Regions from separate parts of the Devosia sp. 1635 genome, predicted to be linked through region 2. Evidence: predicted binding sites of a transcription regulator. Region 2 holds the regulator's gene; the other holds the start of a gene.
What was found. The regulator PhoB, encoded in region 2, activates phosphate uptake and scavenging genes when phosphate is short. The targets are predictions, from matches to a motif close to TGTCATNNANCTGTCAT.
Positions count from the first base shown of each region.

Region 1: HRU92_RS10530 (YdcH family protein) is a predicted target of PhoB. The motif match lies at 1,548-1,564, and genes of this name have one in related genera.

Region 1 covers NZ_JABAOM010000002.1:758,762-762,168, reverse strand. The annotation lists gene HRU92_RS10545 (5-(carboxyamino)imidazole ribonucleotide synthase) at 1-669, opposite strand, end outside; gene purE (5-(carboxyamino)imidazole ribonucleotide mutase) at 673-1,167, opposite strand; gene HRU92_RS10535 (DUF465 domain-containing protein) at 1,243-1,458, opposite strand; gene HRU92_RS10530 (YdcH family protein) at 1,613-1,786, shown strand; gene HRU92_RS10525 (sulfite exporter TauE/SafE family protein) at 1,853-2,614, opposite strand; gene HRU92_RS10520 (cell cycle transcriptional regulator TrcR) at 2,642-3,370, opposite strand.
Region 2 covers NZ_JABAOM010000002.1:400,081-403,487, forward strand. The annotation lists gene pstB (phosphate ABC transporter ATP-binding protein PstB) at 1-761, shown strand, start outside; gene phoU (phosphate signaling complex protein PhoU) at 790-1,497, shown strand; gene phoB (phosphate regulon transcriptional regulator PhoB) at 1,594-2,295, shown strand; gene HRU92_RS08805 (GNAT family N-acetyltransferase) at 2,401-3,407, shown strand, end outside.

The DNA.
Region 1 (3,407 bases), 360 kb from region 2:
GCTGGTGGCGAGGATGTGGTTGCGGTGCACATTCTCGGCCGGCTCGTAGCTGCGCACCTCGCCGGAAAGGCTGCGGGCAACAACGACAGAGATCTCCTGGCTGAAGGGGATGAAGGCCTCGAGCACGAGCGGCTTGGGGGCGAGCGCAGCAAAAGCCTCGGCAGCTTCGGCGCGATCACGCAGCACCCGCTGCCCCTTGCCGTCATAGCCGAGGCGGGTGGTCTTGAGCACGGCGGGGAAACCGAGCTCGGCCATGGCGGTTTGCAGTTGATCGAGTGATTCCACTGTCCGATAAGGGGCTACCGGTATGTTCTTGGAGGCAAGGAAGGCTTTTTCGGCCAGGCGGTCCTGCGACACGGCCAGTGCCTGAGCGCCCGGGCGCAGGGGCCTCCGCTCAGCGAGAAAGGCTGCAGTCGCGGCGGGGACGTTCTCGAACTCGTAGGTGATCACATCGACGGCATCGGCGAAGGCCGCGAGCGCCACTTCATCGTCATAGGCGGCGACGGTCTTGTGGGGGGTTACCTCGAAGGCGGGACTATCGGGGTCGGGGCAGTAGATGTGGGTGCGCATGCCCAGGCGACTGGCGGCAAGCGACAGCATCCGGCCGAGCTGACCACCGCCAAGGATGCCAATGGTGGTCCCGGGCGGCAGGGGCGTGGTGTCGGGCATGATCTACTCGGTGTCGGTGGGGAAAAGCGGAACGGAAGCGGTCTGGTTGGCGCGATAGGCATCGAGCCGTTCAGCAAGCTCGTCGTCATGCAACGCCAATACGGCAGCGGCGAGGAGGGCGGCGTTGATGGCGCCGGGCTCACCGATGGCGAGGGTGCCGACCGGGATGCCGCCGGGCATCTGCACAATGGACAGGAGGCTATCCTGGCCCGAAAGCGCCTTGGAGCGCACCGGCACGCCAAACACGGGCAGCGGGGTCATGGCGGCGATCATGCCGGGCAGGTGGGCGGCGCCGCCAGCGCCGGCAATGATGATCTGGAAGCCATCCGCGCGGGCTGTGGTGGCGAACTCGACCAGGCGTTCGGGCGTGCGGTGCGCGGAAACGATGCGCGCCTCATATTCCACATCCAGCGCTTCAAGCGTTTCGGCGGCAAGGCGCATGGTGGGCCAATCGGACTGGCTGCCCATGACAATCGCAACGGCTGGTTTGGTGAGCATGGCCTCGGTCCCCCCGCGGGCTGCACAAAGGCCGCTCCTAGCCCAATTGTTGCCACAACTCAAGCGGGGGAGGGGTCAGGCGATGATGTCGGGCAGGAGAATATTTTCGAGTTGGACGATGCGATCCTTGAGCGCGAGCTTGCGCTTCTTGAGCCGCTGAATCAGCATTCGGTCGGCAAAAGCCGAGCCGGTCAGGGTGTGGATGGCAGCGTCCAGATCGGCGTGTTCCTGGCGTTTCGTGGCCAGTTCAAGCCCGAGGCCGGCTTCCTGTTCCTTGGTCAGCGGCAGCATCGAACGGCGGTTCCCCCAGGGCACGCAACATTGTTCCCCATTACCCGATCCGGCGGCGTTTTGCACACGGATTTGATCGGCGGACCTATTGTCATCGACAAGTCACATTTTATCTGGAACCTTAGCGTCGTCCAGTCAGGCGTAAGGAGTTGTCATGACGACTGAAGGCCACATCGCGGCGTTGGAGCGCCGTCATCAGGAGTTGGATCGTCAGATCCAGGCGGAGCTGCAGAACAAGCCGCTCGATGATCTCACGGTGAGCGCGTTGAAGCGAAAGAAGCTCGAAATCAAGGACGAACTCTACAAATTCAATAGCGGCATGCAGTAAGCTCTGCGCTCCAACACAGTTGGACCGGGAAGGCCATGGCGGGAGCTGTGGCCTTTTTTGTTGCGGTCAGAGACCGAGGAACACCGCCCGCACGCCATCCCAGATCAGCTTGAGCGCCAGGAAGAACACGAGCCCATAGGCGATCTGGTAGAAGAGGGTGACGGAGATGCGCCGCACCAGCCAGATGCCGATCAGCACGCCGGCAACGCCCACCGGGATCAGCGCGGCGGACAGGGTGAGATTCTGGACGGAGAGCTGGCCCAGGAAGAAATAGGGGATCAGCTTGGCCGAGTTCACGGCGCCAAAGAAGATGGCATTGGTGCCCGAATAAATTGGCGGCGGCAGGCGCTGGGGCAGAACATAGATCTGGAAGGGTGGGCCGCCCGTGTGGGACACAAAGCTGGTAAATCCGGCAAAGCCGCCCCAGAACCCGCCCCATGGCGTGGAGGGTGGTAGCCCCTCGAGCTTTTTGCGCAGCGGCAAAACAGCGTCGAGCACAAAAAGCAGGGTGATGATGCCGACAAAGAGCAGCACCATGGCGTCGGAAACCACCGACCAAAGCGCCCAGCCGATCAGCGTGCCGACCGCCGCGCCGGGCAGCATGATCTTGAGAATGTGCCAGCTGAACTGCTGGCGATAGGCGTAGATGGCGATGGCGTCCATGGCCAGCAGCACTGGCAGCATCATGCCGGCGGCATCGCGGGCCGGCATGATGAGGGTGAGGAGGGGGACGCCGACAACGCCCAGGCCGCCCAGCAGGCCGGCTTTGGACAGGCCAACGATCAGAACCGCCAGGCCGGCCACTGAAACAAAGTAGAGGTCGACCATGGAGCGGAGCTGTTCGGGGCTAGAGGATTAGTTGTCGCTGTTGCTCTTGAGGGACTTGAGCTTGGAGAACACCGAGTCGGCATCGAACTCGGTGTGCTGGTCAGAAGAGCGACGCGTGCTTTCCTCGTCATTGTAGCCTTCGGCATCGGAATGACCGCGCGCACCGGAACGCGCGAGCGCTTCCTCGGCCGTCATCAGCATGGTGCCTTCCTCGGCAACTTCGGAGCCCACAACGCCCTTGGACGCGCGGCCAACTTCGAGATCGAGATCGATCTGGCTGCACAGGCCCAGCGTCACCGGATCCATCGGGGTCAGGTTGGCCGAGTTCCAGTGGGTGGATTCACGCACCGAATCGATCGTGGACTTGGTGGTGCCGACCAGACGCATGATCTGCGCGTCCTTGAGTTCGGGGTGGTTGCGCACCAGCCACTTGATGGCATTGGGGCGCTCATTGCGACGCGAAATGGGGGTATAGCGCGGGCCCTTGCGCTTGGCAGCGGCAACACGGACCTTGGGATCAGACAGCTTGAGGCGATAATTGGGATCAGCCTCGGCCTTTTCGATCTCCTCGCGGGTCAGCTGGCCATTCTGAATGGGGTTCACGCCCATGATGCCGCCGGCGACGTCGCCATCGGCGATGCCCTGCACTTCGAGCGGATGAAGCGTGCAGAAAGCTGCGATCTGCTCGAAGGACAACGCCGTGTTGTCGACGAGCCAGACAGCTGTTGCCTTGGGCATCAACAAGGGTTGGGTCATCGTCAAATCACTCCTGGTGGCGCGGCCGGTATTCCTC
Region 2 (3,407 bases):
ATCGTCCTATCCGGATCGAAGCCCGGGACGTAACCGTCCACTACGGCGCCAAGCAGGCTTTGTTCGGCATCTCCATCGACATCCCCGATCGCGCGGTGACCTCGTTTATCGGCCCCTCGGGATGCGGCAAGTCGACTTTCCTGCGCTGCATCAACCGCATGAACGACACCATCGAAGGCGCTCGAGTCGGCGGCACCATCAAGCTCGACGGCGAAGACATCTACGATCCCGCGCTCGACGTGGTGGAACTGCGCGCGCGGATCGGCATGGTGTTCCAAAAGCCCAACCCGTTCCCCAAATCCATCTACGAGAACGTCGCCTACGGACCGCGCATTCACGGCTTAGCGCGCAACAAGTCCGATCTCGACGAGATCGTTGTCTCCTCGCTCCGCAAGGCCGGTCTGTTCGAGGAGGTCAAGGATCGCCTCAACGAGCCCGGCACCGGTCTGTCGGGCGGCCAGCAGCAGCGTCTCTGCATTGCTCGCGCCATCGCGGTCGGCCCCGAGGTCATCCTGATGGACGAGCCCTGCTCGGCCCTTGATCCGATCGCCACCGCAATCATCGAAGAACTTATCGATGAGTTGCGCGAGAACTACACGATCGTGATCGTCACCCACTCCATGCAACAGGCAGCGCGTGTGTCCCAGAAAACCGCGTTCTTCCACCTGGGCAAGCTGATCGAGGAAGGGGTGACCGAAGACATCTTCACCAACCCGGTCCACAAGCAGACGCAAGACTATATCATGGGCCGCATCGGCTGATTTGCCCGGCACCAACGGAGGAAACGCCATGCCCGCCACTAAAGACCACATCGTAACGTCCTACAGCGACGAACTGGTCGCGCTTGCCCAGGCCATCGCGGAAATGGGCGGCATGGTGGAACTCGCCATCGAGAACGGCACCAAGTCGCTGCTCAAGCTTGACCGCGAACTGGCCGACCTCACCATCATCGCCGACCAGCGCATCGACGACATGCAGCGCCGCATCGACGACATGGCGGTGTCAATGATCGCCCGGCGCCAACCCATGGCTTCGGACCTGCGCGCCATCATCACCGCGATCCACGTCGCCCAGGACCTGGAGCGCGTCGGCGACATGGCCAAGCAACTGGCCCGCCGCTCCCTCAAGCTCGAAGGCATGAACCTGCAGCCCACCTTCTATAACGGCGTCAAGAACATGACGGCGCTGGTGCTGGGCCAGATCAAGAACGCACTCGATGCCTATTCGAACCGCGACGCTGCCGCTGCCATCGAGGTTTGCAATCGCGACGACGAGGTCGATGCCATGCACACATCGCTCTTCCGCGAACTCCTGACCTATATGATGGAAGACCCGCGCAACATTACCACCTGCACCCACCTCCTGTTCTGCGCCAAAAGCCTCGAGCGGATCGGCGATCACGCCACCAACATTGCCGAGCGGGCCTACTACCTGCAAACCGGCCGGCAGCTTACGGGCGACGTTCAGGAACTGCACCGCACGCAAATCAAAGCATAGCACGCACCAAGGTTTATTTTGGCGCCACCCTGCCCCTAGGGAAAGGGAGTGCGCAGTTGAACAATCGGGCCAATGAGCCCGACTGGAGGGTAACCCATGCCAGCCACAATTCTTGTTGTCGAAGACGAAGAAGACCTCTCGATCCTCCTGCGCTACAATCTCGAGGCAGAGGGCTTTGCGGTGCTCACGGCCGAAACCGGCAATGATGCGCTTGAGCATATCAAGGACAAGGTTCCCGACTTGATCCTGCTCGATTGGATGCTGCCCGAGATTTCCGGGATCGAGTTGTGCCGGCGTCTCCGTGCCCGCCAGGAAACCGCATTGATCCCCATCATCATGCTGACGGCTCGCGGCGAGGAAGAAGAGCGCATCCGGGGTTTGGCGACCGGCGCCGATGACTACATGGTCAAGCCCTTCTCGGTGCCTGAACTGGTTGCCAGGGTGCGGGCCCTGCTGCGCCGCGCCAGCCCAAATCTCGTCACCGCCTCGCTCAAGCTGGGTGACCTGGAACTCGATCGCACCACTCACCGGGTGCGCCGGGGCAGCCGCGACGTCCATCTTGGCCCTACTGAATACCGCCTGCTGGAATATTTGATGCGCCATCCCGGCCGGGTTTATTCGCGCGAGCAGTTGCTCGACGGCGTTTGGGGCAACGAGGTTTATGTCGATGAACGCACCGTTGATGTGCACATCGGCCGCCTGCGCCGCGCGATCAACCGGGGCCGCGATGCCGATCCGATCCGCACGGTGCGGGGCGCTGGTTATGCCTTTGACGAGCGTTTCGCCCAGCCCGCCTGAGCGATCCTGCTCTCGCCTGTTGATGATTTTGTAACGATCTGCTCAAGCGGTTTGTTAAAAGCCGGCTGCTAACGCTGTTTTCTTGAGGGAACGGCGGGGCAGTGCATGACCACCACGGATCAACGCCTGATCAACGAGCTTGCCAACCAGCCGGCTCCGGGTTCCACGACGTCCGGCGGCGGCATCACCCTGCAGCGCGGCCTCGCCGCTGCCGAGCCGGCGTGGCGCGCTCTTGAGCGCGAGGCGATCTTCACGCCCTACCAGCGCTTCGACTGGATTGCCGAGATTGCCCGCGCCCAGCAGCTCGAAGATGCGGACTTCGTCACCCTACAGATCGAATTCGATGGCAGCCCCGCCGCCCTGCTTCCCTTGCATCTTCACCGCAAGGCCGGCTGCACCTTTGCGGCCATTCCCGGCTCCTCCTTTGGCAACAGCGACTGGATGCCTGTTCGGCGCGATGCTGCGGCGCTTCTTACCCGACCCGTGCTGAACCGGGCCTTTGCCCGGTTGCGAGACGAGGCCGGCGTCGATGTGCTCAGCTTCGAGCACCTGCCTGCCCAATGGCGAGGCATAGACAATCCCCTGCTCAGCTTTCCCCATCAGCCTTCGCCGGACCATTTCTATTATGCCGACATTGCGCCCACCATGCTCGAAACGCTTCCTAAGAAGCGGCGGGTCGATATCCTGCGCGGGCGTCGCCGGCTCGAGGAAACGCTAGGTCCCGTCACTTTGCGCCGCGCCACAACGCTCGAGCACATCGACCAAGTCCATGCGGCCTTCCTTGAGCATCGCTCCGTGCGATTCCGGCAAATGGGCGTGCCAAATGTCTTTGCCGAGCCTCACTTCCGCGCCTTGTTCCGGGATGGGGCCATTGCCGGCGCCAGCGAGGACAAGCCGGCCGTAGCGCTCCATGCGCTTTATGTCGGCGAGGAAATCGTGGCGACGGCGGTAGGCACCTATTCCCCCTGTCATTATTCGCAATACATCAACTCCAACACGGACGGGCCGGCCTCCAAATACAGCCTTGTGGGCCTCCTGATGTTCCTGCTGGTGGAAGATCTTATCGCCGCCGGGATCAGCAGCATCGATATGGGCGTGGGCGATTTCGCCTA